2 regions of the Alicycliphilus sp. T452 genome follow, and region 2 is predicted to be linked to the other one. Evidence: predicted binding sites of a transcription regulator. Region 2 holds the regulator's gene; the other holds the start of a gene.

Region 1 (7,046 bases), on a different contig from region 2:
CAAGCCGTCGTGATTTGCCGCGCGGCACTGGATGGTGCAGTTTTTCGGACGTTGTGGCTTCTTGTGCCGCCCATTTGGGCTGTTCGCGGGGCCTTGAGGCCTGATTCCCGCCCTTACGGACGCACCTGTCCCAGCAAGCGCCCTCGGGCAAGGTAGATGTTGGCCAGCGCCAAGGCCGTGAACGCACGCGTGGCGTTCTTTTGCAGCCCGCGATAGCGCACCTTGCCAAAGCCCCACAGCCGTTTGACCACCCCGAATACATGCTCTACGCGAGCGCGGATGCGGGACTTGTTGCGGTTCTTGGACCGCTGCGTTTCATCGACCACCCCGCACCTGCGTGTGCGCTGGTTGGTGAAGTCTTTGGCTTGGGGCGCTTTGCCCCAGATCAGAGCCTTCTGGCCGGCGTAGGCCGAGTCGCCGTACACGCGCTGTTCGTTGCCATGCAGCAGATCGGGCAGCGGGTGTTTGTCGTGCACGTTGGCCGCCGTCACCACAGCGCTGTGCGCCAGCCCGCTTTGACTGTCCACGCCAATGTGCAGCTTCATGCCGAAATACCACTGCTGGCCTTTGCGAGTCTGATGCATGTGGGGGTCACGCGCCTTGTCGGCGTTCTTGGTAGAACTGGGCGCTGCGATGATGGTGGCATCCACGATGGTTCCGGTATTGACCTTGAAGCCGCGCTCCTGCAATTGCTGGCCTACCTTGGCGAACAGGGCTTCGCCCAGTTTGTGCTCATGGAGCAGTTTGCGGAACTCCAGCAGCGTGGTGGCGTCGGGCACGCGTTCGCGACCCAGGTCAATGCCCACAAAGCGGCGCAGACCGGCGCTGTCATACAGGGCCTCCTCGCACGCCAGATCAGCCAGGTTGAACCAGTGTTGCAGGAAATGGATGCGCAGCATCCGCTCCAGGCCAATGGGCGGGCGGCCATTGCCTGCCTTGGGGTAGTGCGGCTCTATCACCTGGCAGAGCGCGGCCCACGGCACGATGGCATCCATGGCTTGCAAAAACTCTTCGCGTCGGGTGGGCTTGCGCGGTTGCTCGAATCCGCTGTCTTGATCTGCGGCCATTGCCAAGGTCTGCTGCTTCATGTGCAGATAACGGTTTAAACCCCACAACGGTGGACCTTAATCAGCATTGCCCTAGCGCTGGTGGCTGCAGGCATCGTGGGCCTCAAGCTGAGCTCCAGCGCCTAGGCTTCTTCCTGATGGGGCAGGGCAACTGTGCAATCCGTTTAATACAGTTGCTCAGCAGCAGGCGATTGCTGTGGCCCGACGAGGCGTGTGTCAGCCCGGCGAAGTGGACGTCCACTTGTCCGCCGGCAGCGGTCATTGATGACCGCTCGGCGCATGGCGAGTGGATGTCGGCTTTGTGTCCGAAACTAGGAAGCCAGCCAGCTTCTACGGATGACCGCACCCGCTGCATTGCGGTCACCGGCGTCAATCGATAGCGACGACCGCTAGCAGTGTCTGCTCGGGAGGGAAGCACCTTGCGTTGCCGCCTGGTTCGGCATAGCCTCCCACGATGCCAGAACCGGACAGGCTTTTCCCGGAGTACCAGCTGCTGTCCTGGCTGCCTGATGAGACGTTTTTCAGTCTCGTTAGCCGTCTTCACCAGCTTTGGGGGCGCGTCACATCTGCCCAAACGTGCCAACTAATCTTCGGCAGCGCACGTGCCGGGACCCACCATGATTTACCCAACAGTCTTGGTGCCTTCGCTCGGCGCACGAACGCGTTGGTTGGCGAAGTCGACTACATAGCGAGAGAGCGGACGCTGCTCAAGTTCTACGCAGCCTTTGCTCCACCGAGCGAGGCAGAAAACGCAGTCGCATGTATGTCTGGTGCCAGTGTGGCCCATCTGAAGCTGCGCCTGGGTATCCTCACAAGCCGGTTTCGCGCCAACCAAGGCCTCCTACGGTTGATTGGGCGGCCAGAGACGAGCAACTAGGCGGCTTGGTGCGTGAAGCAGCGTTGCGTCTCATGGAGGACCGGGGCGTGCGGCGCATCCACTTCTGGCAGTTGTGCCAGCGAATACCAGAGCTCCGGGCAAAGCAGGCATCTCTGCACCGTCTGCCCCGCACCCTTGAGGCCATTCAGTCCGCTCTGACTGCACATCTGCCGTCACGGGACCTTTTTAGCTGACGCCTGTCGAGGTCGATCGCATTTCGATGTTGATATGCATATATGCAATAGGTTATGCTTAATGCATGATTGAATCGGAAGTGAGGGCGCGCGCAGCCAACGCGCGCCGCATCTGCACGGCGCATGGGATCGCCCAGGCCGATATCGCTGCCTATGTGGGGGCCAGCCAATCGCAGGTCAGCCGCATCCTCAAAGGGGAGGGCATCAGGGCCTCCCGTTTGTTTGAAGAGGTATGCCTTTTTGTTGAGCGCTTCGAGGGTGGCATCAGTGCTGATGCCGTGCGCAGCAATAGCGAGTTGATCGAGGCACTTCAGGCCACGTGGGATGGATCTGCTTCTCATGCCAAGGCTTTGGCTGCAGTGATTCGGTCGTTGGCGATTCTCAAACCTTCATGACCAGAGACGGAGACAGCCGATGAACATGCTTGTGCAGCCAGCACCCATGCCAGAAGAGATGGATCGTGGCTAGCCAGAGTGGCATACCCGGGAATTGCCGGTGGGTGACAGGCAGGAATATACTGTATTTAAAAACAGTGTTTGTGTTTATCCGCCGTTTCCGGCACGCCACCCCATGCTTCCGGTTCTCGATTCTCCCTGCCCAGCCCCTGAGCCCTATGCCCCCGGTCTCTCCGCGCTGGAGATCGACACCAGCGTGCATGCCGGGTTTCCGTCTCCGGCCGAGGATTTTCAGGGGGAGCGCATCGACGTGCTCAAGCACATCGTGCGCCATCCCCAGGCGACCTACACACTGCGGGTGCGGGGCGACTCGATGCGCGACGAGGGGATTTTTCATGGCGACGTGATCTTGGTGGACCGGGCCATCAAGCCGCGCCATGGACTGATCGTCGTGGCCGTGGTCGATGGGGCCTATACCTGCAAGAAGCTGTGGCTGCGCGGCGGCAGGCTCAAGCTGCAGGCGGCCAATCCGGCCTTCGAGGACATCATTCCCCAGGAAGGCCAGATCATCGAGGTCTGGGGTGTGGTGCTGGCCAGCGTCAAGCAGTTCAAGACCTGAAGCCAAGCTTTGCCATGCACATTCCCGCACGCCGCCGCCCTGAGTTCGACGAAGCCCGGTATTACGAATACCCCGAGCACCTGCGCGCCGCCCTTGCCGACATGCCTGCAGCGCCTGGGGTGTACACCTTCCATGGCGAGGTAGGCGATCTGCCGCTGTACATCGGCAAGAGCATCAACCTGCGCAGCCGTTTGCTGGCCCATCTGCGCACACCCGACGAAGCGCGCATGCTGCGCCAGACCCGGCGCATCAGCCATATCCGCACGGCGGGAGAGATTGGGGCCCTGCTGCTGGAAGCGAAACTGATCAAGGAACTGCACCCGCTGTTCAACCAGAAGCTGCGCCGCAGCCGCCAGCTGTGTGCGCTGCGCATGAACGGCGACCGACCCGAGGTGGTGTATGCCAAGGACATCCAGTTCGCCACCGAATCCGGCCTGTACGGCCTGTTCAACAGCCACCGGGCGGCCCAGGAAGGACTGCGCAAGCTCGCGGACCAGCACAAGCTCTGCTATGGCGCACTCGGCCTGGAAAAGCTCCCGCCCGGCAAGGCGTGCTTCAGGGCCATGCTGCACCAGTGCGCCGGGGTCTGCCGGGGTGATGAATCGCCGAACGCACACCGCCAGCGCCTCTTCACCGCGCTGCTGGACCTGCAGATCGCCACCTGGCCGTATCCGGGCACGGTCGGTCTGGTCGAACGCTTCACGCCGGAGCGGAGCGAATCGGCACTGCAGCCGCATCCCAACGACGTCCAGATCCATGTGCTGCGCCACTGGTGCTACCTGGGCAGCATCAGCCAGCCCGAGCAGGCATCGGCACTGGACCGTGCCGAAGTGGGATTCGACGCCGACGGCTACAAGATCCTGTGCAAGCCGTTGCTCAGCGGACGCTCCGAGATCATTCTGCTTTGACCACAGGGCAGGAGGCCGCCATGTACGCGCTGGTCGATGGCAACACCTTCTACGTCAGCTGCGAGCGGGTGTTCCGGCCCGATCTGCAGTATCGGCCCGTCATCGTTCTGAGCAACAACGATGGCTGCGCCATTGCGCGCTCCAACGAAGCCAAGGCCCTGGGGGTGCGCATGGGACACCCCTGGCATGAGATCCGGCACCTGGAGCATGAGGCGGGCCTGGTGGCCCTATCGGCTAACTTTGCCCTGTACGGGGACATGAGCGACCGCATGGCCAGCCTGGTGGCAGGGATGGGCCACCGGCAAGAGGTGTACTCCATCGATGAGAGCTTTGTGGATCTCAGTGGTATTCGGGGCGACCTGACAGAGCGGGCCCATGCCATCCGTGCCCGGGTACTGCAGTGGGTGGGCATACCCTGCGGGATCGGCATTGCACCGACCAAGACCCTGGCCAAGTTGGCCAACCACGTGGCCAAGACGGCTGAACGCAAACCAGGCTCCTACCCTGCAGAACTGGCCCAGGTCTGCAACCTCGCCCAACTGCACCCCGCAGAGCGCGATGCGGTATTGCAAGCCACGGACGTGGCTGAAGTCTGGGGCGTGGGGCGCAAAATTGCAGCCCAGCTCAAGGAGGCTGGCATCGAGACCGTGCTGGACCTGGCACGCCTTGATCTTGCCACTGTGCGCAGGCGCTGGTCCGTGGTGCTGGAGCGCACGGTGCGAGAGCTGCAAGGAATGCCCTGCATTGACTTGGATGATCAACCGCCACCCAAGAAGGAGATCGCCTGCACCCGGTCGTTTGGACAACCCGTCAGTTCGCTCCCGGACCTGGAGCAGGCCGTCAGCACGTTTGCCAGCATGGCAGCGCAGAAGCTGCGCAGGCAGGCAAGCCACACGGCCCATGTATTGGTGTTCATTCATACCAGTCCGTTCCGCAAAGGGCCGCAGTACGCGAGATCCATCACCGTGCCGCTGCTGAGGGCCACCAGTGACACGGTTCCCATCGTCCATGCGACATTGACCGGGCTGCGCCAGATCTACCGGCCAGGCTATGCCTTCATCAAGGCCGGCGTCATGCTGCTGGATTTGCACAGCGCACGCTTGCGGCAAGGGGAACTTGAGTTGGAACCCCTGGATCAGCAGGAAGCGTCCCGTGAGCGGCTGATGGGGGTGGTCGATGAACTCAACCAGCGCTATGGACGCGGGACGGTGAAACTCGCCAGCGCCGGAGTGCAGGTGCCGGGAGAGCGTGCTAGTTGGGCGATGCGGCAGGAGCGCAGGTCACCGGCCTACACGACACGTTGGGACGACATGCTGGAGGTGGGGGATGTGTCTGTCACTTCGCCTCCGATGCCTTCTACTGCTGAACGGGGGCAGACAGGGTGATTGCGTGAGGGTGGAGTTTTGGTTGCGAGAGACGCTTTTGCAGCGGTTGCTGCCACTCGCGCCCGCAATGTGGAAGCCAGCTGTAAGCCAGTCACCGGGCACTCGCGGGTTGTTCTGAGACAGTGGCCACAGAAACTGATTAGGCTGTCTGATCGGTTGATCCCGAATCGATCTCCCGGATACGATTGATCAGTAGGCCACGGATGCCCCTTCTGAGCTGCCTCTTGTGCGGCAAGGTGCTGCGCTTCTGGGTTGAGCTAATTTGCTACGTCGACACGCTGGGGAAGCCAGGAATGTTGTCATTGCTCTTCCCATGAGCTCAGCTTGGGCTTTGAGGTTTCGCTATTTGCGTTAACCCAAATAACTATTTAAGGTCAACCTCATGAAGAATCGAAATGTCACCCACCGAATGGTTGAGGCCTTCCAGGCTGCGATGCAGCATAACGGAATCAGCGCCGGAGCCGATGCGCTGGGAATCACCCAGCCGGCCATGAGTCGGCTGATAGCCGATCTCCAAAGATCCATGGGTATTTTGCTGTTCGCCAAAAACGGACGCAGCATCAAGCCCACGCAAGAGGCCCATGCTTTGATGGCAAAGGTTCAGCAGTCTTTTCTGGGGCTGGAGCAAATCGTCGATTTTTCCGATCAACTGCGAAAGCAGAAGCTTGGCCAGCTCTCGATCAGCGCAATCCCTTCCATCGGGCATTCCATCCTGCCAGCCGTCATCCGCCAATTGAGAGAAAAATTTCCCGACGTCTTCATCAGCCTTCGAGTTGCTTCGTACATTGAAGTGGCTAGGCACGTCAAAACCCGGCAGGCCGATATCGGGCTCACGGCAGATACGCTCTCGCTGGGAGACCTGGAGACGGTGGCCGAGTTTCCCTCGGAATGTGTATGCATCGGCACCGAGAAGTGGCTCGATCCGAGGTCCGACCACATTCACGTCGGCGAATTCGTCAACAAACCGTTCATCGCTTCATCCGGAACGTTCCAGACGCGCCTGAATGCCTGGCTCGGTGCCAACGGGGTACAAGCCGATGCCATGATCGAAGCGTCGCTGTTCCAGTCCATCAGCGATCTCTGCCTGGAGGGGCTGGGCATTGCCGTGGTCGATCCCATGACGGCGGCAAAACACCAGAAGAGGGGCGGCGTGGCCTTGCCCCTGCGCCCTTCGATCGGCTACACGGTCTATGCCACGGCCATGAGCGACGCGAAGCTTTCAGTCCCGGCCAAGGAATTAATTCGTTTGGTCGCGGCGGCTTCATGCGCAGAAACATAACATCCATGTATGTATTGATGATCCAGCATCCATAGATATCGGCGGGATCCCTCCCTACCATGAGAACTCGTTCGTTCATCATGTCCAACGGAGAGTGTCCATGTCGTATCACAACCAGCGCCGGTCCCTTATGGCCGCGGCTGCTTTCACCACCCTGATTTCGCTCGGGTCTGCTGCACAGGCAGAGTGGCCGGAAAAACCGATCCGCTTCATCGTGAACGCCGCGGCAGGCGGCGCTGCGGACGGCACGGCGCGGGTTCTGGCGGACGGCCTCAGCAAGCGCCTGGGGCAGCCCATCGTGATCGACAACAAGCCGGGGGCA
Region 2 (7,046 bases):
CTGGCCCGGGCGCGACCCCGACATGCTGCAGGCCGCACTCGACGCTGCGCGGCGCCTGCGCCTATCGCGCAGCGCGCAGGATGCCTACGCCCTGGCCAGCCATGCGCGCGCCGTGGCCGCGCGCGGCCAGATGGCGGCCGAGATCGTGCCCCTGTGCGGCCTGGCGCACGACGCCTATCCCCGCCCGATGACCGCCGCGCGCGTGGCGCGCATGCCCGCCGTGGCGGCAGGCCATGCGCAGGACGGCACCGACTGCGGCCTGGGCACCGCGGCCGTGTCGCCCAGGGCCGACGGCGCGGCCTTGCTGCTGCTGGCCACGCCGTCGGCCTGCGCGCGCTGGGGGCTGCGGCCACGCGCGCACTGGTGCGGCAGCGCCAGCGTGGGCGGCGCGCCCGAGGCGCCCATGCTGTGCGCCATAGACGCCGCGCGCGCCGCGCAGGGGCGCAGCGGCTGGCGCCTCGATGCGCTGGACGCGCTGGAGCTGCACGATGCCTTTGCCGCCCAGGGGCTGGCCTTCTGCAGCGCCCTGGGCCTGCCCCCCGGGGCCGTCAACCGCGGCGGCGGCGGCCTGGCGCGCGGCCACCCCATAGGTGCATCGGGCGCGATCGCCCTGGTGCGCGTGCTCGCGCAGCTCGGTGCGGAGCGGCGGCGCCGGGCGGCCGGCGCGCTGCGCGGCCTGGCCTGCATCGCCGGCGCGGGCGGCCTGGGCACGGCGACCTGGGTGGCGATGGAGTAAGGCGCGCTCGCAGTGACCAGGGGCTGGGATAATCGCCGCCCCTATGCCCCTCTCGATCACCTTCCCCGAGTCCCTTCCCGTCAGTGCCCGCCGCTTCGACATCATGGCGGCCATGGGCGAGCACCAGGTCATCATCGTCTGCGGCGAGACCGGCTCGGGCAAGACCACGCAGCTGCCCAAGATCGCCCTGGCGCTGGGGCGCGGGCGCTGCAACGCGCCCGAGGGCAGCAGGGGCCGGCTGATCGGCCACACCCAGCCCCGGCGCATCGCGGCCAGCAGCGTGGCCAAGCGCATCGCCGAGGAGCTGAACACGCCGCTGGGCGAGGTGGTGGGCTACAAGGTGCGCTTCCACGACAACCTGCAGAAGGGCGCCTCGGTCAAGCTGATGACCGACGGCATCCTGCTGGCCGAGACGCAGACCGACCCGCTGTTGAAGGCCTACGACACGCTGATCATCGACGAGGCGCACGAGCGCAGCCTGAACATCGACTTCCTGCTCGGCTACCTCAGGCAGATCCTGCCGCAGCGGCCGGACCTCAAGGTGGTGGTCACCTCGGCCACCATCGACGCCGAGCGCTTCGCCCGGCATTTCGAGAGCAAGGGCGGCCCGGCGCCGGTCATCATGGTCTCGGGCCGCACCTACCCGGTGGAGGTGCGCTACAAGCCCTTCGAGGAGAAGAAGGACTTCGATCTCGACGACGCCATCGCCGATGGCGTGGACGAGCTCTGGCGGGGCGGGGCGGGGGGCGACATCCTCGTCTTCCTGCCCGGCGAGCGCGAGATCCGCGAGGCGGCGGACCACCTGCGCAAGCACCTGCAGCATTCGCCCGTGCTCAGGAACGCAGAAGTGCTGCCGCTGTTCTCGCGCCTGTCGCAGGCCGAGCAGGACCGCATCTTCGACAGCCACACGGGGCGGCGCATCGTGCTGGCCACCAACGTGGCCGAGACCTCGCTCACCGTTCCAGGCATCAGATACGTCATCGACGCAGGAACGGCGCGCGTCAAGCGCTATTCATTCCGTAGCAAGGTGGAGCAGCTGCTGGTCGAGCCCATCAGCCAGGCGGCGGCCAACCAGCGCGCGGGGCGCTGCGGGCGCGTGGCCAACGGCATCTGCATACGCCTGTACGGCGAGGACGATTTCAACCAGCGCGACCGCTTCACCGATCCCGAGATCCTGCGCAGCTCGCTCGCCGGCGTCATCCTGCGCATGAAGAGCCTGGGCCTGGGCGACGTGGTGAACTTCCCCTTCCTCGAAGCGCCCTCGGGCCGCGCCATCGCCGACGGCTACCAGCTCCTGCAGGAGCTGGGCGCTGTCGACGAGCGCGGCAACCTGCTGCCCATGGGCAAGGAGCTCTCGCGCCTGCCGCTGGACCCGCGCGTGGGCCGCATGATCGTCGAGGCGCGCACGCGCGGCGCGCTGTCCGAAGTGCTGGTGATCGCATCGGCCCTGTCGGTGCAGGACGTGCGCGACCGGCCCCTGGAGGCGCAGGCCCAGGCGGACCAGGCGCACGCGAAGTTCGACGACGAGAAGAGCGAGTTCTCCGGCTACCTGCGGCTGTGGCACTGGCTTGCGGACGCGCGCGGCGGCAAGGCAGTGGCGACAAGCCGCAAGGAGATGGCGGCGCAGGCGGCGGGCGCGGCGCCCGCGCGCAACCAGGCGTTCCTGCCAGTCGGGAAAAGGGCGGGGGCGCAGCCCTCACCCCCGCCCTCTCCCGGAGGGAGAGGGGGCGAAAACCGGGGCGCGCTCCCTCTCCCTCCGGGAGAGGGTGAGGGTGCCGCGCACAAGCTCAGCAACCGCCAGTGGGAGCAGCTGCTGCGCCAGAACTTCCTGAACATCCGCCGCGTGCGCGAGTGGCGCGACATCCATTCGCAGCTGCTGACCGTGGTCAGGGAGCACCAGTGGCAGCCCAACGCCCAGCCCGCCGGCTACGAGGCCATCCACCTGTCCATGCTCTCGGGCCTGCTGGGCAACATCGGCTTCAAGGGCGAGGAGAGCGAGGCCTACCTGGGCGCGCACGGCATCCGGTTCCACCCGCACCCGGGCGCGCACCTGTCGAAGAAGCCGGGGCGCTGGATCGTCGCGGCCGAGCAGGTGGAGACCTCGCGCCTGTACGGGCGCGGCATCGCCGCCATCGAGCCGCAGTGGCTGGAGGAAGTCGGCGGCCATCTCTTGAGGAAGCAGCTGCTCGACCCGCACTGGTCCAAGAAGCAGGCCGACGTGGTCGCCTACGAGCGCGCCACGCTCTACGGCCTGGTGGTCTACAACAACCGGGGCGTGAGCTATGGCCGCGTCGATCCGGTGGAGGCGCGGCAGATGTTCATCCGCCGCGCCCTGGTCGAGGGCGAGTGGGAGACCCGCTGGCCCTTCCTCGCGGCCAACCTCAGGACCATACGCAAGGTCGAGGACCTGGAGCACAAGAGCCGGCGCCAGGACGTGCTCGTGGACGACGACCTGATCTACGCCTTCTACGACCAGCACATCCCCGAGGGGGTCTACAGCGGCGCGACCTTCGACAAGTGGTTCCGCCCCGCCGGCAAGGAGCAGCCGGGCCTGCTGGTGCTGTCGCGCGACGAGCTCATGCGCCACGAGGCCGCGGGCATCACCACCGACAAGTTCCCCAAGACCGTGAAGCTCGGCGGCGCGGACTGCTCGGCCAGCTACCTGCACAGCCCGGGCGACGCGCGCGACGGCATCACCGTGACGGTGCCGCTGTTCGTGCTCAACCAGGTCAGCGAGGAGCGCGCCGAATGGCTGGTGCCCGGCATGCTCAAGGAAAAGATCCAGGCGCTGCTCAAGAGCCTGCCCCAGCGCCCGCGCAGCCGTTTCGTGCCCCTGCCGGAACACGCCGAGCGGCTGGCGCAGCTCTTCATCCAGGAGGAACGCTGGAACCAGGGTGGGCTGGTGGACGTGCTCTTGAAGCAGGTGCGCGACGAGACATCGCTCGACGTGAAGCGCGCCGACTTCAAGCTCGACATGCTCAGCCCCCACCTGTTCATGAACCTGCGCATCACCGACGAGCACGGCCGCCAGCTCGGCCAGGGGCGCAACCTCGCCGCGCTCAAGGCCGAATGGGGCGGCAAGGCGCGCGGGGCCTTCCAGGCGCTTGCTTCGTTAAAGATAGCTGGTAGCGCTGATTCCAAGCCGCAATCGGATAAAAAACAGCCTGAAACCAAGGGCAGTCAAGCGCCAGGCGCTCCTGAAAAGAAAGCGCCACCCGCCCACCCGCAGGGCCAGCGCCACACCGCCTGGGACTTCGGCGAGCTGCCCGAACTCATGGAGATCAGGCAGGGCGGCCAGACCCTCATCGGCTTCCCGGCCCTGATCGACCAGGGCGATGCCGTGACCATCGAGGTCTTCGACGAGCCCGAGGTGGCCGCCGCGCGCCACCGCCTGGGGCTGCGGCGCCTGTTCGCCCTCACGATCCAGGATGCGCTCAAGTACCTGGAAAAGAACATTCCCGACCTGCAGAAGATGGCCGTGGCCTACATGCCCCTGGGCACGCAGGAAGAGCTGCGCGCGCAGATCATCGACGTCGCCATGGACCGTGCCTTCCTGCAGGAGCCCCTGCCCGTGGACGAGGCGCAGTTCAGGCAGCGCGTGCAGGACGGGCGCGGCCGCCTGACCCTGATCGCCAACGAGGTGGCGCGCCTGGCCGGCGTGATCCTGCAGGAATACGCCGGCGCCCAGCGCAAGATCAAGGACACGAAGAACGCCCCCGAGGCCACGCAGGACGCGGCCCGGCAGCTGAAGATCCTGATGCCCAGGGACTTCATCGCCCAGGCCCCCTGGGCGCAGCTGCAGCACTTTGCGCGCTACCTGAAGGCGATCACCGTGCGCCTGGACAAATACCGCGCCGACCCGGCGCGCGACGCCGCCAGGATGAAGGAGCTGCAGCCGCTGGAGCAGCGCTACTGGCGCCTGGTGGCCGAGCGCAAGGGCCAGCAGGACGCGCGCATGCAGGAATACCGCTGGATGCTGGAGGAACTGCGCGTGAGCTTCTTCGCGCAGGAGCTGCGCACGCCGTACCCTGTCAGCGCCAAGCGGCTGGACAAGGTGTGGTTCCAGCTGGTGTCCTGACCCCCGCTCAATGCAGGACCAGGCGGTCCAGTTCCGCGCACACATCGGCCATGCGCCCCGAGATCACGAGCCGGCAGGCCGTGCCCTCGTGGCGGTTCAGGATCACGCGCAGGGGGCGCGATGCCGGTGCCGGGGGCCGCGCCGCGCTGGCGGCGGTGGCTTGTGGAACCCCATGGCCGTCGATCGCCGCGCACTGCGGGTCGTTGCTGGCGCGTGCGCCGGCCGGGTAGACGGCGTGCGCGTGGCCCGGCAGGCCGTGGTGCGCGGCCTGCGCGGGGCGCGGGCGCATGGAGCCGGCGATGCGGCGCAGGGGTTGGCAGAGCGAGGAGAGAGCGAAGAGGGCGATTCCCATGTGAAGACTCCGGCATGCCAGGGCATAGAGGTGGAACACAGGCGGGATTGCCAGGAGGAAGGCGCGCATCCGCGGGGTTGGCATGCGGCGGCCGGCGCAATGCCCGCGCCGCCGCATGCCAGACGCCCGCCACCTGCGGCGGCGCCGGTGCACGCTACATGAGCATGGTGTTGCGGATCAGGCCCACGGCCAGGCCCTCGATCTCGAAGGGCTCGCCGGGCTCGACGCGGATCACGGGGTAGTCGGGGTTCTCGGGCAGCAGCTCGATGGCGCTGCCGGTGCGGCGCAGGCGCTTGACGGTGACGTCGTCGCCCAGGCGGGCCACGATGATCTGGCCGCTGCGCGCCTCGCGCGTGGCCTGCACGGCCAGCAGGTCGCCGTCCATGATGCCCGCGTCGCGCATGGACATGCCGCGCACCTTGAGCAGGTAGTCGGGCTTGTGCGTGAACAGGCTGCCTTCGACCGTGTAGGTCTGGTCCACGTGCTCCTGCGCGAGAATCGGCGAGCCCGCGGCGACGCGGCCGATCAGTGGCAGCGTGAGCTGCGACAGGCCCGGGATCGGCAGGCTGAACTGCGTGCCGCGCACGGCGTTGATGTTGCGCACGGTCTCGCCGCACAGGCGTATGCCGCGCGAGGTGCCGCTCACGAGCTCGATGACGCCCTTGCGCGCCAGGGCCTGCAGGTGCTCCTCGGCCGCGTTGGCGGACTTGAAGCCCAGCTCGGCCGCGATCTCGGCGCGCGTGGGGGGCGCGCCGGTGCGCGCGATGGCGGTCTGGATCAGGTCCAGGATCTGCTGCTGGCGGGCGGTGAGCTTGGGGCTGTCGAGCATGGTGCGAGTCCGATGCGGTTGGGGGGGTGGGTAACTGTTTTTTAATCCAGTACCTGTATTTTTGAACAGTTTCAAAAAGGATGCAAGTGGCTGCTACAAGAAAAATCGTGGTGCTGGGCACCGGGGGCACGATTGCCGGCACGTCCGACGTGGTGGGCGCCAGCGTGGGCTACACGGCGGCGCAGATCGGCGTGCAGCAGCTGCTGGCCGCCGTGCCCGGCCTGGCGCAGGCCGCCGGGGGCGTGCTGGAGGCCGAGCAGGTGGCGCAGATCGACAGCAAGGATATGGATGCGGATGTCTGGGTGCGGCTTGTACAGCGCTGCGCCGCGCACCTGGCCGATCCGGCCGTGGCCGGCATCGTCGTCACGCACGGCACGGACACGCTGGAGGAGACGGCCTGGCTGCTGCACGAGCTGCTCGACGCGGCCAGGCCCGTGGTGCTGACCTGCGCCATGCGCCCGGCCACGGCGCTCGTGCCCGATGGGCCGCAGAACCTGCTCGATGCGGTGGCCCTGGCCTCTGACCCGTCGGCGCGCGGCGTGCTGGTGGTGGCAGCGGGCGTGGTGCACGGCGCGCGCGAGGTGGGCAAGGTGCACCCGCTGCGGCTGGACGCGTTCGCGTCGGGCGACGGCGGGCCCCTGGGCTGGGTGGAGGCGGGCCAGGTGCGCTGGGCGCATGGGCGCGCCCCGCTGGCGCAGCCGCCGTCCCATGCCGCGCTGTTGCCCGCCCTGGGCGCCACCGCCTGGCCGCGCGTGGAGATCGTGACGAGCCATGCGGGCGCCGACGGCGCCCTGGTGGACTGGCTGGTGGAGAACGGCGCCCGGGGCATCGTGGCCGCGGCCACGGGCAACGGCACGCTGCACAAGGCACTGGAGGCGGCCCTTGCGCGCGCCGTGGCCGCGGGCGTCGTGGTGCGCGTGGCCTCGCGCTGCCCGCAGGGGCGCATGCTGGACGTGCACGATGCGCCCTGGCAAGGTGCGGACGGCCTGAGCCCGGTGAAGGCGCGGATCAGCCTGATGCTGGAGCTGATGCGCTCGCCATAAGTGGCTTT

The links. The regulator LexA, encoded in region 2, represses DNA repair genes until DNA is damaged. The targets are predictions, from matches to a motif close to ACTGTATNNNNATACAGT.
Region 1: a site for LexA is predicted at 2,655-2,672, ahead of ACX12L_RS18110 (LexA family protein). Genes of this name have one in related genera too.

What each region holds. Positions count from the first base shown of each region.
Region 1 is NZ_JBTNEH010000023.1:27,656-34,701, forward strand. It holds gene ACX12L_RS18095 (IS5 family transposase) at 114-1,088, opposite strand; gene ACX12L_RS18100 (TnsD family Tn7-like transposition protein) at 1,827-2,138, shown strand; gene ACX12L_RS18105 (hypothetical protein) at 2,204-2,533, shown strand; gene ACX12L_RS18110 (LexA family protein) at 2,709-3,152, shown strand; gene cho (excinuclease Cho) at 3,167-4,060, shown strand; gene ACX12L_RS18120 (Y-family DNA polymerase) at 4,081-5,445, shown strand; gene ACX12L_RS18125 (LysR family transcriptional regulator) at 5,828-6,724, shown strand; gene ACX12L_RS18130 (Bug family tripartite tricarboxylate transporter substrate binding protein) at 6,825-7,046, shown strand, end outside.
Region 2 is NZ_JBTNEH010000013.1:137-7,182, reverse strand. It holds gene ACX12L_RS12765 (thiolase family protein) at 1-736, shown strand, start outside; gene hrpA (ATP-dependent RNA helicase HrpA) at 780-4,814, shown strand; gene ACX12L_RS12755 (hypothetical protein) at 4,822-5,166, opposite strand; gene lexA (transcriptional repressor LexA) at 5,321-5,995, opposite strand; gene ACX12L_RS12745 (asparaginase) at 6,076-7,038, shown strand.